Regions from separate parts of the Brenneria sp. L4-2C genome, predicted to be linked through region 1. Evidence: predicted binding sites of a transcription regulator. Region 1 holds the regulator's gene; the other holds the start of a gene.
What was found. Region 1 encodes PurR, which represses purine synthesis genes. Its sites were predicted from a motif close to CANGCAAACGTTTGCNTG; they were not measured.

Region 1 (8,152 bases):
TCCTGTTTCTGCGCATCGCTCATTTGCCCCCAGGTAAAGCGCTCGTTTCGGCTGCGAAAACAACCACGGCAAAAGCCGCGATCGTCAGCCTGACAAACGCCACGACATGGGTTAGGAACAGCAAAGAGTTCAAGTTGCTCAGGCACTGTACCTCCGTCTAGCTCTGTTTATTGAAGCCTTGTTCTTCCCCGCTGGCAAGCCTTTGCTAAAGCGAACGACAAAAATATCAGCTAATCTTTGTAATTTCAGATGATTCTCCTGCGCTATCCGCTAATGTCTCCTTATAGATTTGTCTATTTTTAATCCACTGGGGTCAAATTCGCTCATGTTTACACCCATTCGGCATCAAAACCTACTGGCGTGACCGCGCGGCCAATAACTTGGACTCGCTATAAGCGCAACGTTATAATTACATTCTGACAGATTTTTTCACCCGGTTTGCAGTCAACCACAGTAGCCAATGAGGAAATTGAAATTATGCGCTTACTTCACACCATGCTGCGTGTTGGTAATTTACAACGCTCTATCGATTTTTATACCAACGTATTGGGTATGCGTCTGCTGCGTACCAGCGAAAATACCGAATATAAATATACGCTGGCTTTCGTCGGTTATACCGAAGAAAGCGAAGGCGCCGTCATAGAATTAACTTATAACTGGGGAGTGGAGAGTTACGATTTAGGCAACGCCTATGGCCATATCGCGCTGGCCGTGGAGGATGTCGCCGCAACCTGCGAGAGCATTCGCCAGGCGGGCGGCAACGTGACCCGCGAGGCAGGGCCGGTAAAAGGCGGCACCACCATCATTGCATTCGTTGAGGATCCGGATGGTTATAAAATCGAACTGATTGAAAAATCACAGTCCGGTCAGGGGCTTGGTCATTAATGTGCTTCGGGCGGCCTGATTGATGCCGTTAGCGCAAAGATCAGGAGAAAAACGGTGAGAGATTCCACCGCGGCGCCTCTCACCGCGGATGCGGGAAGCGGCGGCTTTTCTCCGCTTACTGCATCTCCCGCCAAAATTTGCCATAATACGCGCTGCATTTTGCTAAAGATTAAGAGACTAATGGCTGATAAAAATGACCTGAACGCCCTGAGTGGTCGTTTCCGTGGGTTTTATCCGGTGGTGATAGATGTCGAGACCGCCGGGTTTAATGCTAAAACCGATGCCTTACTGGAAGTTGCGGCAATAACATTAAAAATGGACGCTGATGGTTGGTTACAGCCAGATGAAACTCTACATTTTCATATTGAGCCGTTCGAAGGCGCCATATTGGAGCCCGCCGCGCTGGCGTTTAACGGTATTGACCCCAGCAATCCGCTGCGCGGCGCGGTCAGCGAATACGAAGCGCTGCATGAAATTTTCAAAGTGGTGCGCAAGGGCTTAAAAGATCAGGGATGTAACCGCGCCATCATCGTGGCGCATAACGCGACGTTTGATCACAGCTTTATGATGGCCGCAGCCGAACGTTGCAGCCTGAAGCGCAATCCTTTCCATCCTTTCGCTACTTTCGATACCGCCGCGCTGAGTGGTCTGGTATTGGGCCAAACCGTGCTGGCCAAAGCCTGTATCACCGCGGGCATCGATTTTGACTCCAGTCAGGCGCACTCCGCGCTTTACGATACCAACCAGACGGCGCTGCTTTTTTGTGAGCTGGTCAACCGTTGGAAACGCATGGGCGGCTGGCCTATCGTTTTTAATGAAAATCAATTAGAGAAAACGTCCACCGCAGACTAAGCCGAACGCGCAAAAAAAGGGTGACTTTCGCCACCCTCTTTATTTCTCTTGCAGAAAACGGTTATCCGCTACGCGTCGGATTATTCCTGCCCTTCCTGCTGGGATTTGTATTTATCCGCCGTTTCTTTGATCAACTGCTGCAATTCGCCACGCTGATACATTTCAATAACGATATCACAGCCGCCGACCAATTCGCCGTCGACCCACAGTTGGGGGAATGTCGGCCAGTTGGCATATTTCGGCAGTTCGGCGCGGATATCCGGATTCTGTAGGATATCGACATAGGCAAAACGTTCGCCACAAGCAGACAACGCCTGTACCGCCTGAGCGGAAAATCCGCAGCTAGGCAATTTAGGTGAACCTTTCATATACAGCAGGATCGGGTTTTCAGCGATCTGGCGCTGAATTTTTTCAATTGTCGTTGTCGTCATTCTCTTGCTTCCTTAAACCTTTAGGATGGCTAACGTCATGTTCATTAACCACGAGCATCTATCAGATGAGCCACTACAGCGCCATCCACTCAATGATATTGTACCGATGGCGGCGACCACAAAAAAACGCCATTTTTTGTGTGGGTATGCCTTTACCCTATCACAACCGACAAATGATGAAACTCACAGTAGAAATCGATGACAAATCGAGCAGGACAAAAACCCCCATTAACTTTTTTTCACTATTCTGTTCGAATAAAGAGGCCGCGCCCACTTTTTTATCATGTGGTTTTCGGGAATACTGTGCGCACTCAGTGAGTTAATAACGATGAACGACCACGGCTATCATGCGCTTGTTTATTACCCTTTTTATCCTGTTTTTCAGTAACCTATTCCTGAATATCGCCCAGGCGGCGCCGCATACGCCGAATTTACCGTCACGAAAGGCCAACGTAAACATTGAGGACGATCACAAAAAAAATCCGCAGGCGAAGAAAAATAACCAGAAAGCGTCCGGCGCGGCAAAAGTAAAAAAAACCAAAACGGATAGCGGCAAAACAAACGCCGCCACGAAAAAAGTTAAAGTCATCCACCTCGCCAGGCACAAACAGGCGCCGACCCCATCGCGCACGAAAAGCGACACGCCGGCGTTAGTCAGGAAAAATCTCAAAAAATTGCATTTGGCAAATGAAGCCCGCTATGCCTCCTCGCGCGCCAAGGTAAAAGTTGGTGTAAATGGCGACGGAACGGAAAAAGCGTTAACGCTGAGCGAAGCGCACAAGAAACGTTACCAGCATGCCAAATTGACCGCGATGAATAAGCTGATGGATCAAGTGGGTAAACCCTATCATTGGGGCGGCGCATCGCCCTTTACCGGATTCGACTGTAGCGGATTGGTTTATTATGCCTACAAGGACGTGGTAAAAATCCCCATCCCCCGCACCGCCAATGAGATGTATCATTTGCGCGACGCGGCCCCGATCAAGAAAAGCGAACTGGAAAGCGGCGATTTGGTTTTCTTCCGTATCAATAACCGCGGCGCGGCCGACCATGTCGGCGTGTATGTGGGTAACGGGAAATTCATTCAGTCGCCGCGTACCGGTTCAGATATTCGCATCAGCAAACTGAGCGAAGATTACTGGCAGGATCATTATGTCGGCGCGCGTCGCGTCGTCACCCCGCAAACCATTCGCTAAGCCGCAACGACGAAACGATCAGAAGGAAATCGGGCGCGTTTTCCGTTGAAAACGCGCCCGATCGGATGGCGAAAACGAACGCTTGGTTTCAATTAATTCAATACGGCGGCAAAACTGAATACGACAACCAGCAACAGCGCCCCAACGGTGGCCAGCAGCGAAATCTTCAGGTCGGCATCCATCGGTATCTCCTTTGCGTATAAGAATTATCAGAAGAAAATATTGACCCTCTTTAGCGCCTTGCATTCAACATCGGGCTAAAGCGGCATCTTGTATAACAATAGCCGCTGTTGCCGGGTTTGCCCGAAAAAACTGAGGGCGGCGTATCACTAATAATATAAATTACTGCTTTCACTTTTCTGTCAAATCGGACAAAATTCGCTGTTTGACGACACGCCGCGTATTGGTCGAGAAAGTCCGCCTTGCCCCTTCAGGTATAACATTCGGCATTCTCCTTCTAAAATTCTGTTTTTTTATCTGGAAAGAGAACGTTAAACGCAGGCAAACGATTAACAATATATATACGACTGTAATGAGTCGGTTAGGAGTCACTTTTACATGGCAACGATCAAAGATGTGGCAAAGCGCGCAGGCGTTTCGACCACAACCGTATCGCATGTGATAAATAAAACACGTTTCGTCGCCGAAGAAACCAAAGCCGCCGTCAGGGCCGCCATCAAAGAATTACACTATTCGCCCAGCGCCGTGGCCCGCAGTCTTAAAGTGAATAATACAAGGACTATCGGTCTGTTGGCGACCTCCAGCGAAGCGCCCTACTTTGCGGAAATCATTGAAGCCGTTGAAAACGGTTGCTACGCCAAAGGCTATACGATGATTTTGTGTAATTCGCATAACGACATCGATAAACAGCGCGCCTACCTTTCCATGCTGGCGCAAAAGCGCGTCGACGGATTGCTGGTGATGTGCGCGGAATATCCGCCCGAACTCCTTGCCATGCTGGAAGACTATCGCAGTATTCCGATGGTGGTGATGGATTGGGGACAGGCTCACAGCGATTTTACCGACACCATTATTGATAACGCGTTTGAAGGCGGTTATATGGCGGGCCGTTATCTTATCGAACGCGGTCACCGGGAAATCGGCGCCATTCATGGCATTCTTGAGCGCAATACCGGCAGCGGACGCTATCTTGGCTTTTTAAAAGCGCTGCACGACGCCGATATTCAGATTCACGATGAATGGATCGTACGGGGCGACTTTGAACCCGAATCCGGCTATAAGGCGATGCACCAGATTCTGGCGCAGAAACATCGTCCCACGGCGGTTTTCTGCGGCGGGGATATTATGGCCATGGGCGCTATCTGCGCGGCGGACGAACTGGGGCTACACGTTCCCCAGGATATCTCGGTCATTGGCTACGACAATGTTCGTCATGCCCGTTTTTTCACCCCGGCGCTGACCACCATCCACCAGCCGAAAGAACGGTTGGGACAATCGGCCTTATCGATGCTTTTGGACCGAATTACCAGTAAGCGCGAAGACGCCCAGGTTATTGAGGTTCATCCTTCGCTGATAGAACGTCGTTCCGTCGCCGATGGCCCATTCCGCGATTACCGGCGTTATTCCTGAGCACCCACGCATTTATCTGCCGCTATACCCTCTAGCCGCTACGCTGCTTCAGCCAATTTATGCTTGTACCCTGGCTGAAGCAGTCCTAAACTGATCAGCAATTCGACGACAACAACCATATTAATCTCTTTATTCACTATCCTTATATAGTGTGAGCGCATATTGGATGTGCGCGTTTATTTTAAGGATGAGTGCCTCTACGTATTTGCGTACCGGCTTTTTCTCTTCATTTTCCTCTTGTTATTCAGAGGGTAGACGATGGGTGATACCCACCGATGCCGATAATGGGTAAAAAATTGTCTATGCTTTCCTTGCAGTTTTCACCGTGAGCGGCAAGGTAGGGAGAAATTATGAGTTCATCGTGTATAGAGGATGTAGAAGGACTGGAGAGCCATGGCAACTCCTGGTTTCAAATTGTGCGTGAAATGCTGGACATGGCCGATATCAAAATCAACGGCTCCCGCCCTTTTGATATAAAGATTAAAAATCCCGATTTTTTCAAACGCGTGTTGCGTGAAGGCTCATTAGGATTGGGTGAAAGCTACATGGACGGATGGTGGGAATGCGAACGGCTGGATATGTTCTTTCACCGCATATTACGCGCCGGTCTGGATAAAAAAGTCCCCCATCATATGAAAGACATTTTGCGCGTTGCCGCCGCAAGACTGATCAATCTGCAATCCAAAAGACGCGCCTGGATTGTCGGCAAAGAGCACTACGATTTGGGCAACGACCTGTTTTCGCTGATGCTGGATCCTTACATGCAATACTCCTGCGGCTACTGGAAACAGGCGACCACTCTGGAGCAGGCGCAGGAAGACAAGCTGCAAATGATCTGCGAAAAACTCCAGTTGCAACCAGGAATGAAGCTATTGGACATTGGCTGCGGTTGGGGCGGACTATCCGAATTCGCCGCACGTCGTTATGGCGTGTCCGTCATCGGCGTCACCATTTCCAAAGAACAGCAGAAACTGGCCCAGCAACGCTGTCAGGGTCTGGACGTCGAGATTTTATTACAGGACTATCGCGATTTGGATTTGCAATTCGATCGGGTGGTGTCCGTCGGCATGTTTGAACACGTGGGTCCCAAGAATTACAAGACCTATTTTCAGGTCGTTAATAAGAACCTTAAGTCCGACGGATTATTTTTACTGCACACCATCGGCGCGCAAAAAACCGACTCTAAAGTCGATCCCTGGATTGATAAATACATATTCCCCAACGGTTGCATTCCCTCCGTCCAGCATATCGCGCGCGCCAGCGAACCCTATATGGTGATGGAAGACTGGCACAATTTCGGCGCCGATTATGATCGCACGCTGATGGCCTGGTTCGAGCGTTTCCAGCAGCATTGGCCCGCGCTTGCCGACCGTTACTCCGCGCGTTTCCGCCGGATGTTCAGCTACTACCTGAATGCCTGCGCCGGCGCGTTCCGCGCGCGGGATATTCAGCTCTGGCAGGTACTTTTCAGTAAGGAAGGCGTTGAAGGCGGGATACGCGTTCCGCGTTAATCGTTTGGCCCTCGAACCGCCCGCGCAATACGCCGAGCGGTTTTTTGTTGAGCGCTTATTCTTCGCTGGACGGCTCGCTAACTCCTCGGTCGGCCAATACCCGTTCTACCGTATCCACCACGGCCTGAGTTTGCGGGTCGATTTCGATATTCACCCGCTGCCCCAGTTTCTTTTGTCCCAGCGTGGTGCGATTTAGCGTTTCGGGGATCAGATGAACGCAGAAACGGCTGCGGGTGACGTCACCGACTGTCAGACTGATGCCGTCAATGCCGATAAAACCTTTATGCAACACATACTTCATCAGCGACTCGTCCGCCAGGCGGAACCAGATCTGATGGTTGTTCTCCGACACCAGGATCTTCACCACTTCCGCCGTGCAGATGATATGACCCGACATAACGTGTCCGCCGATCTCGTCGCCAAACTTGGCCGCCCGCTCAAGGTTAACGCTGTCGCCTTCGGTAATATCGCCCAGGTTGGTCAACCGCAGCGTTTCCTTCATCAGGTCAAAACTAACGCGATCGCCATTGACCGACGTTACCGTCAGACAACAACCATTGTTGGCCACCGAAGCGCCAGGCACCAAGCCCGGCAATAACTCAGGCGGCAATTGAAGAACGTGTGTGCGAAAATTGACTTTTTCATCAATAGACACCACCGGCGCGGTGCCATGAACAATACCGGTAAACATACGGCTTGCCTCTCAAAGAATGCTGTAGATGAAATGAGTGCTAAGCGATACGGGTAACAACTCATTGCTGATTAATATTCACCCAATAGATTCAAGGTGCGGGCAGACGGCCATCGAACGAATGCCGAGACGCTTACGCAAATAAACGCCGCGGGTGAGCGAGAGCAGTCAATACACCGGCAACCTGAAAAACGGCGGGTATAAATGGCTATGATGCAGTTTGCCCCATATTAAGAGGAAAACCAAACCTGATTGCCGTCGCCGGTTCGCATTTAAACCATTCTTGAACCTTTGATTAATTTATTTTCCCGCAAGCTGATTTACTTCCGGCAAGCCGTTACAATGAGGCGCTTATTGCTATTCGTGATAGCAGCGCGTTTTTTATCCACGTTTAATCATCCCGCTAAGTTCGTCAATTCAAGGTAGGTGTTTGTGCAGAAGTATCTGTCAGAAGCGCGTAAATTATCAGCGCTCGCGATCCCTGTCATCATCGCGCAAGTGTCCCAGACCTCCATGGGGGTGGTTGATACCATCATGGCAGGCGCATACAGCGCAACGGATATGGCGGCCGTCGCCGTCGGCACGTCAATCTGGCTACCGGCCATTCTTTTCGGGCATGGTCTGTTGATTGCGCTTATTCCGGTTGTGGCGCAGTTAAATGGATCAGGCCGCCGAGACCGTATCGCACATCAAATTCGACAATCTTTCTTTCTGGCATTGATCGTTTCCGTGCTGACCATGCTGGCCCTCCATCAAGGGGAGCGGATTATCCGACTGATGAATGACGACTCGCCAGAGCTGGTGGAAAAAGCCGTCGGCTATCTGCAAGCGCTCCTTTGGGGCGTGCCAGGCTATCTTTTTTATCAGGTTTTACGCGGTCAAAACGAAGGGCTGTCAAAAACCCTGCCCGGCATGATCATTGGTTTCATCGGCTTAGTAATCAACATACCGATCAACTATATCCTGATTCACGGTAAATTCGGTATGCCGGAGCTG
Region 2 (8,152 bases), on a different contig from region 1:
CCATTGCTGGAAATGGTCACGGTCGATCGCTACCCCGGCAGCCGTCGCTTTCTCGGTCTCGGACAACTCCCCGCGGAAGCCTTGCTGCTGCTCTGGCAGTCGCGTCAGCCCGTGAGCGCCCGGCAATGTCGTCAGGGTCATCAGGTGTGGGAGAGGTTGCGTTCGGATAACCCCGCGCCGCTGCTCTCTTTGGCCGACGGCGTCGGCAGCGACCTGCCCTTTGCGCCTCAGGCGCTGCGGCGTCACTGCCGGGAATTTCCTGATATCGTCAATGGGCTCGGTTTGACCGAACAGCTGGTGCTGCGCTGCCTGGCCGAACAGCCCGCCTCCTATAAGCAGCTTTTTCGTACGCTGATGGAGCAGCATGAACCGCTCCCCTGGCTCGGAGATATCATGCTGGATGCGATAATCGACGGACTGCGGCTGGCGCCGGAACCGGCGCTGTTGCTGGATGCCGCATCCGATACGTTGCATCTGACGCCGGTCGGTCGGCAGCTTCTGGCGAATCGGCTGGACTGGATGCGCTGCCATCCCGCCGTCCGCTGGCTTGGCGGCGTGCGTATCGAGGGCGGCATCCCCTGCTGGCGCTGGGATCCGCAACGACAGCAGTTGGCGCTGATCGACTAGGACGGAGATGGCGGCAACCTGGCCCGGCAAACTTCAGTACGCGCAACGACAGGCGAAAGGTGAAGGGCTGATTTGCCGCCATTCAGATGATTATATTGACGCAAAGCCTGACAGCGCGCCCGGCTTCTGACAAAATAGCGCCACTTCTTCCGTATTTAACATTGATGGACCTCATCTCAGATGGCAGCAAAGATTATTGATGGTAAAACGATTGCGCAGCAGGTCAAAGACGAAGTCGCTGCACGAGTAAAACAACGTTTGGCGGCAGGTAAACGCGCGCCGGGCCTCGCTGTTATCCTGGTCGGCGAAAACCCCGCCTCGCAGATTTATGTCGCCAGCAAACGCAAAGTCTGCGAAGAAGTCGGCTTTATCTCCCGCTCCTATGACTTACCGGCGACCACGACCGAAGCCGAATTGCTGGGACTCATCGATCGGCTCAATGCGGATAAGACGATTGACGGTATTCTGGTTCAGCTTCCGCTGCCTGAAGGCATCGACAATACCAAAGTGATTGAGCGCATTTCGCCCGATAAAGATGTCGATGGGTTCCACCCGTACAACGTCGGGCGGCTTTGCCAACGCGCGCCTCGTTTACGCGCCTGCACCCCGCGCGGGATCGTCACGCTGCTGGAACGTTATCATATCGACCCTCACGGTCTGAATGCCGTGGTCGTCGGCGCATCCAATATCGTCGGTCGGCCCATGAGCCTGGAACTGCTGCTGGCGGGCTGCACCACGACGGTGGCCCATCGTTTTACCAAAGATCTGCGCCACCATATCGAACACGCCGATCTGTTGGTGGTGGCCGTAGGTAAACCGGGTTTCATTCCCGGCGAGTGGATCAAACCGGGTGCGGTGGTGTTCGATGTCGGTATCAATCGTCTGGAAAACGGTAAAGTCGTCGGCGACGTGGCGTTCGATGCCGCGCAGGAAAGAGCCGCCTATATCAGCCCGGTGCCGGGCGGCGTGGGGCCGATGACGGTGGCGACCTTAATTCAAAATACCTTGCAGGCTTGCGAGGAATATCACGATGGCGCCGCACGTTAACGACGGCGCTTAAGGCATAAGAATCAGGATATTATGGAAATTTTTCATCTCGACCGACATCCGCACGTTGAACTGTGCGACTTATTGAAACTGCTGGGCTGGAGTGAAAGCGGCGCGGCGGCCAAAGTGGCCATCGCCGCCGGCGAAGTCACCGTCGACGGGCAAACGGAAACGCGCAAGCGCTGCAAAATCGTTGCCGGGCAGAAAGTCCAATTTGACGGTGCGACGGTGGAAGTCAGCGCCTGATAACATCAGGCCGAGCATAACGTCGGCTCTCAGCGCATCGAGAGGACGGCGTTATGCTCCATTTTGCCGTTACCGCTCGCGGTTTCAGCGGCGGCTCTCCGCCGGCGTTAATAGGCGGAGAGCTGAAACGGCTTTACGCCGGAAACTATTTACGCCGCCAGGTGGTTCCCTGCGGCCCGTCTTCCAGAATAATGCCCATCTCGTTCAGCCTGTCGCGCGCCTCATCCGCCAGCGCCCAGTCTTTTGCCTGACGGGCATCTTTTCGCTGCTTGATCAGCCGTTCGATTTCTTTAACGTCGTCATCGTCCGTCTGCGCGCCGCCCTGTAGGAACACTTCCGGATCCTGCTCCAGCAAGCCCAGCACTTTCGCCAGATTACGCAGCGCAGAGGCCAATTGATTAGCCGCATGCCGATCCTCCGCCTTCAGGCGATTAACCTCGCGCGCCATGTCGAACAGCACGGAATAGGCTTCCGGGGTGTTGAAGTCATCGTCCATCGCTTCACGAAAGCGCGCTTCAAACGCTTCTCCGCCCTGCGCCGCCACGTCGCTGTCCGTACCGCGCAGCGCGGTGTACAGACGTTCCAGCGCCGAACGCGCCTGTTTCAGATTTTCTTCGCTGTAATTAAGCTGGCTACGGTAGTGGCCCGACATCAGGAAGTAGCGCACGGTTTCAGCATCGTAATACGCCAAGACATCGCGCACGGTGAAGAAGTTATTGAGCGACTTCGACATTTTTTCCCGGTCGACCATCACCATGCCGGAATGCATCCAATAGTTGACGTAAGGGCCGTCATGGGCGCAGGTGGATTGGGCGATTTCGTTTTCATGGTGCGGAAACATCAGATCCGATCCGCCGCCGTGAATATCAAAATGATCGCCCAACTGCTTGCAGTTCATCGCCGAACATTCGATGTGCCAGCCAGGGCGGCCTTCGCCCCACGGCGAGGACCAGTGCGGTTCGCCGGGTTTGGACATCTTCCACAGTACGAAGTCCATCGGGTTGCGCTTCACTTCGGTAATTTCTACCCGCGCGCCGGCCTGTAGCTGATCGAGATCCTGACGCGATAACACGCCGTACCCCGGCGCGGTATCCACGGAGAACATCACATCGCCGTTAGCGGCGACATAGGCGTGACGCCGTTCCACCAGCTTTTGCACCAGTTCGATGATCTCGTTAATGTGGTGGGTGGCGCGCGGCTCGACATCCGGGCGCAGAATATTCAACGCATCAAAATCGGCATGCATTTCCGCGATCATGCGGGTGGTCAACTGGTTGCTGGTTTCACCATTTTCCGCCGCACGCTTGATGATTTTATCGTCAATATCGGTAATATTGCGGACATATTTCAACGAGTATCCCAGATAGCGTAAATAACGCGCCACCACATCAAATGCCACGAAAGTACGCCCGTGACCAATATGACACAGGTCATAAACGGTAATGCCACACACATACATCCCCACATGACCAGCGTGGATAGGTTTGAATTCCTCTTTTTGGCGACTCAGTGTATTAAAAATCTTTAGCATCAGGGCATTCCATGGTGTTCGCAGGATAGGTGAATCATTGTTCGCTGTCAGCGTGAGCAACATCGATTTATTTAGGGCTTTTCAACTCTAACGGCGTATTGAAACCTGAACCCTGCGCTATTGCAAGACTGAGTCTGCGCAATAAGCGGATAATCGATAAGGAATAAGTATAAAAAGACCCGGAATTCACCGGGCCTGGAACAATAGCGCCATGGATAGACAAAAAGATTATCAGCGCCAGCGCGGGTTGGACATTACGGAATATTTACCACTACCCAGGAAGGCGATGGCCAGACCGGCAAAGAAGAACACCGCCGCGGGTTCGACGCCCCATGCGCCGGTTTTCGTCAACAGGAAGAAATTAGCCGGATTCGCCAGTAGCGAGGCGACAAGCATCGTGAAAGAAAAAATCAACGCCGATGGACGGGTCAAAATCCCCAGAATCAACAGAATCGGAATGATGACTTCACCGACATAAACGCCATAGCCGATGAATGTGGGCAGTCCCGCTTCAACCAGCATTTTCTGAATGCCGCCAATACCGCTATGAAGCTTGTGCCATCCGTGAAACAGCATCAGGATACTGAACGACACACGCAGCAACAACTTCCCGAAATCGGGTTTATCAAATACTCGATTAATACTGTCCAGCATAATTCACCTGTCTATTAACGTTGTTATTAAAGAATAATGAGAATCGCTCTCAGACTAATCCGGGTGATAACCAAACAACAAGTAAATTATGAAAAACAGTGATCCGGCGCAACAAAAACCTCATTCAAATAAGCTCACTAAATTCATGACGTTAAATCAGTTTATTTGGGTTGGCGAAGGATCCCGCGCAGATTGACCATTACGGCCTCCCCCGGTTATGCCTCCGCCTGTACTGACTCGGCAAGCCAGTTATGTTATAAGTGCGCTCTTGATTGTTCACCGCAGGCTGTGAGCGTCGTTCCCCATTATTATATTTGGCTAGGTAGGGTTCATTATTATGATCACGTTTCATACAAACCACGGCGATATCGTCATTAACACTTTCGCAGACAAGGCGCCGGTTACTGTAGAAAACTTCCTGGATTACTGCCGCAGCGGTTTTTATGACAACACGATTTTTCACCGTGTTATCAACGGCTTTATGATTCAGGGCGGCGGTTTCGCGCCGGGTATGGAGCAAAAAGCGACCAAAGCGGCGATTAAGAATGAAGCCAACAACGGCTTGAAAAATACCCGCGGCACGCTGGCCATGGCGCGCACCAACGATCCGCATTCCGCCACGGCGCAGTTCTTCATTAACGTCGTGGATAACGACTTCCTGAACTTCCGTTCCGAACGCGCCGACGGCTGGGGCTACTGTGTCTTCGCTGAAGTCGTTGAAGGTTTGGACGTCGTGGATAAAATCAAAGGCGTGGCGACCGGCCGCAGCGGTATGCACCAGGATGTGCCGAAAGAAGACGTCGTCATCACGTCCGTTACCGTTAGCGAGTAATTGCAGTCGCATGGCGACGCTATTTATTGCCGACCTGCATTTAAGTCCTGATGAACCGGCGATCACCGCCGGTTTTCTGCGTTTTTTACGCCATGAAGCCGTGCATGCGGATGCGCTGTATATTCTGGGCGATCTGTTCGATGCCTGGATCGGCGATGACGATCCGCAGCCGCTGCATACCACGATCGCCAATGCCCTGCTGACGCTGCATCTCCAGGGCGTCCCCTGCTATTTCGTGCATGGCAATCGGGATTTCCTGATCGGCAAGCGTTTCGCCCGGCAGAGCGGACTCACCTTGCTGCCCGCGGAGAATGTGCTCGACCTGTACGGTCAGCGCATCTTGATTCTGCACGGCGACACGCTGTGTACCGACGATCTCGCTTATCAGAAGTTTCGCCGCCGGGTTCACAATCCGCTGATACAGCGCGCATTTTTGCTTTTACCGCTGGCGGTACGGCTGAGAATCGCCGCCGGCATGCGCTCGGCCAGCCAGCAGGCCAACCAGCGCAAGTCGCTGAAGATTATGGATGTGAATCCAGACGCGGTTATCGAACGTTTGCAGCACTATCAGGTGAACATCATGATCCACGGCCATACCCATCGCCCGGCGATCCATCAGATCGTCGCCGATAATTTTCGCGCGCGCCGCGCCGTACTGGGCGCCTGGCATCAAGAAGGTTCGATGATCAAAGTCACCGCTCAGGATATCGAACTGATTTCGTTTCCATTCTAGCCGTTTTACCCCGCGCGATTCGCGAACGATCCGCTTTTCCCGGCGACGCAACCGTTTTCCTCGCCAGAAGGTCGTGATATGCTCTACGCCCTCAAAGTCAGAGCCCTGTCGGTATCCGACGCCATTGATGCGATTTTTAACATCGCGGCGGGTGCCTGAGGCGTATCTGGCCGACGCGACACCATTGCCGTCACCATCATGTAAACCACAGGAGCTTTACAGGCATGTCATCCAACGTTGCCCCGGCAAAAATCGCCATCGTCATGGGTTCAAAGAGTGACTGGGCCACCATGCAGTTTGCTGCGGAAATCCTCACTACGCTGAATATCCCCTTTCATGTTGATATCGTCTCCGCCCATCGGACGCCCGATAAGCTATTCAGTTTCGCAGAACAGGCCGCGCAGAACGGTTTTGACGTGATTATCGCCGGCGCGGGCGGCGCGGCGCATCTGCCCGGCATGCTGGCGGCCAAAACGCTGGTGCCGGTGCTGGGCGTGCCGGTGCAAAGCGCCGCGTTGAGCGGCGTCGACAGCCTGTATTCGATTGTTCAGATGCCGCGCGGCATTCCGGTCGGAACCTTGGCTATCGGCAAAGCCGGCGCCGCCAACGCCGCGCTGCTGGCGGCGCAGATTCTGGCGTTGCATGATGACGCGCTCGCCATTCGTCTGGCCGACTGGCGCCAGAGTCAGACCGACGAGGTGTTGGCCAATCCCGATCCGCGGGAGGAAGCATGAAACCGGTCTGCGTTTTAGGCGATGGTCAGTTGGGCAGAATGTTGCGTCAGGCAGGCGAACCGCTGGGTATTGCGGTCTACCCTGTCGGGCTGAATGCGGAACCGGAATCGGTTCCTTTCCAGAACAGCGTGATTACCGCGGAGATAGAACGCTGGCCGGAAACCGCGCTCACGCGGGAACTGGCGCAGCATACCGCGTTCGTCAACCGTGATATTTTCCCGCGTCTGGCCGACCGCCTGACGCAGAAACAACTGCTGGACTCGCTGAATCTGGCCACCGCCCCCTGGCAGTTGCTCGCTGACGCCGACGAATGGCCGCAGGTTTTTGCCCGTCTCGGCGAACTGGCCATCGTGAAGCGGCGCGTCGGCGGTTACGACGGCCGCGGACAGTGGCGGCTGCGCGACGGCGAACAGCATACGCTGCCGGCGGACTGCTACGGCGAGTGCATCGTTGAACAGGGCATCCACTTTTCCGGCGAAGCCTCGCTGGTCGGCGCCCGCAACGTCCACGGCGACTGCGTGTTCTTTCCATTGACGCACAATTTCCATCAGGACGGTATTCTGCGCGCCAGCGTCGCCCTGCCCCACCCGCCGGCGCAGTTGCAGCGGCAGGCGGAGCAAATGCTGTCGGCCATTATGCAGGAGCTGGGCTACGTCGGCGTGATGGCGATGGAATGCTTTATCGTCGATGGCCGCTTGCTGATTAATGAACTCGCGCCGCGCGTACACAACAGCGGTCACTGGACGCAGAACGGCGCCTCTATCAGTCAGTTTGAACTGCATCTGCGGGCGATTCTGGATTTGCCGATGCCTGTCCCCGCCGTCGATAGCACGTCGGTGATGGTCAATCTGATCGGCACCGAGGTCAATCCCGACTGGCTGTCGCTGTCGCTGGCGCGCCTGCACTGGTATGAAAAAGAAGTGCGCCCGGGACGCAAGGTCGGCCACCTGAACTTACAGGCGCAGGATCGCGATCGTCTGCGACAAGCGTTACAGTCGCTGGCCGCCATGCTGACGGATGAATATCAGCCGGGTCTGCGCTGGGCGCAGGAGAAGTTATCCGCCTGATGGTTATCTTCGCTCTTCGGGCATACGCCGCCGTGCGCCTGAAGAGCGTCTCCAAGAGATAAAACGAATAGAGACTTTCCGCGTGACATGCCGAAATTTGCGTTTATTATTTATTCCGGATTATTTTTTATTCCGTTAATATTCTGGTTAATTTTCACACTATAAAAATCAATTAACGCATCAGAAAAGAGCTGTTAAAAACTATTATATTTAACGTATCATTTATGATGTTTTAAATTATATCAATGTTTATTAAAATAATTAACGTCAATTCATTTATGTGATCGCATCAATATTATTCACGGGCAGCGCCGCTATAGAATGCGGCCACAAACAGTATTCCCCATCGACATATTTCATATGTCCTGTTTATTTTTTGTCCCTGTAACGGCAACTTGCCGGTACTGTATTTTTTATACACTGTGTTCACTAAGGAGAAACTAGCATGAGCACAATTCAAGGCAGCAGTCAGGTATTAGAACAGGCTTCAGCCTGGCGGAAAAGCGATACCGTCTGGATGCTGGGCCTTTATGGCACCGCGATTGGCGCAGGCGTATTATTTCTACCGATAAATGCGGGTATTGGCGGCCTTATACCATTAATTATTATGGCCATTATTGCTTTCCCTATGACCTATTATTCTCACCGCGCTTTATGCCGTTTCGTATTGTCGGGCAACAA

Region 2: a site for PurR is predicted at 5,715-5,732, ahead of purE (5-(carboxyamino)imidazole ribonucleotide mutase). Genes of this name have one in related genera too.

The regions. Positions count from the first base shown of each region.
Region 1 covers NZ_JBEIAC010000001.1:12,381-20,532, reverse strand. The annotation lists gene ABRZ26_RS00135 (DUF1289 domain-containing protein) at 1-146, opposite strand, end outside; gene gloA (lactoylglutathione lyase) at 478-885, shown strand; gene rnt (ribonuclease T) at 1,066-1,737, shown strand; gene ABRZ26_RS00120 (Grx4 family monothiol glutaredoxin) at 1,818-2,168, opposite strand; gene ABRZ26_RS00115 (C40 family peptidase) at 2,516-3,364, shown strand; gene cydH (cytochrome bd-I oxidase subunit CydH) at 3,457-3,546, opposite strand; gene purR (HTH-type transcriptional repressor PurR) at 3,923-4,954, shown strand; gene cfa (cyclopropane fatty acyl phospholipid synthase) at 5,305-6,465, shown strand; gene ABRZ26_RS00095 (riboflavin synthase subunit alpha) at 6,521-7,156, opposite strand; gene ABRZ26_RS00090 (MATE family efflux transporter) at 7,589-8,152, shown strand, end outside.
Region 2 covers NZ_JBEIAC010000018.1:23,085-31,236, reverse strand. The annotation lists gene ABRZ26_RS19865 (DUF1835 domain-containing protein) at 1-627, shown strand, start outside; gene folD (bifunctional methylenetetrahydrofolate dehydrogenase/methenyltetrahydrofolate cyclohydrolase FolD) at 808-1,674, shown strand; gene ybcJ (ribosome-associated protein YbcJ) at 1,708-1,920, shown strand; gene cysS (cysteine--tRNA ligase) at 2,066-3,451, opposite strand; gene ABRZ26_RS19845 (DoxX family protein) at 3,683-4,105, opposite strand; gene ppiB (peptidylprolyl isomerase B) at 4,443-4,937, shown strand; gene lpxH (UDP-2,3-diacylglucosamine diphosphatase) at 4,948-5,670, shown strand; gene purE (5-(carboxyamino)imidazole ribonucleotide mutase) at 5,895-6,404, shown strand; gene purK (5-(carboxyamino)imidazole ribonucleotide synthase) at 6,401-7,471, shown strand; gene ABRZ26_RS19820 (HAAAP family serine/threonine permease) at 7,917-8,152, shown strand, end outside.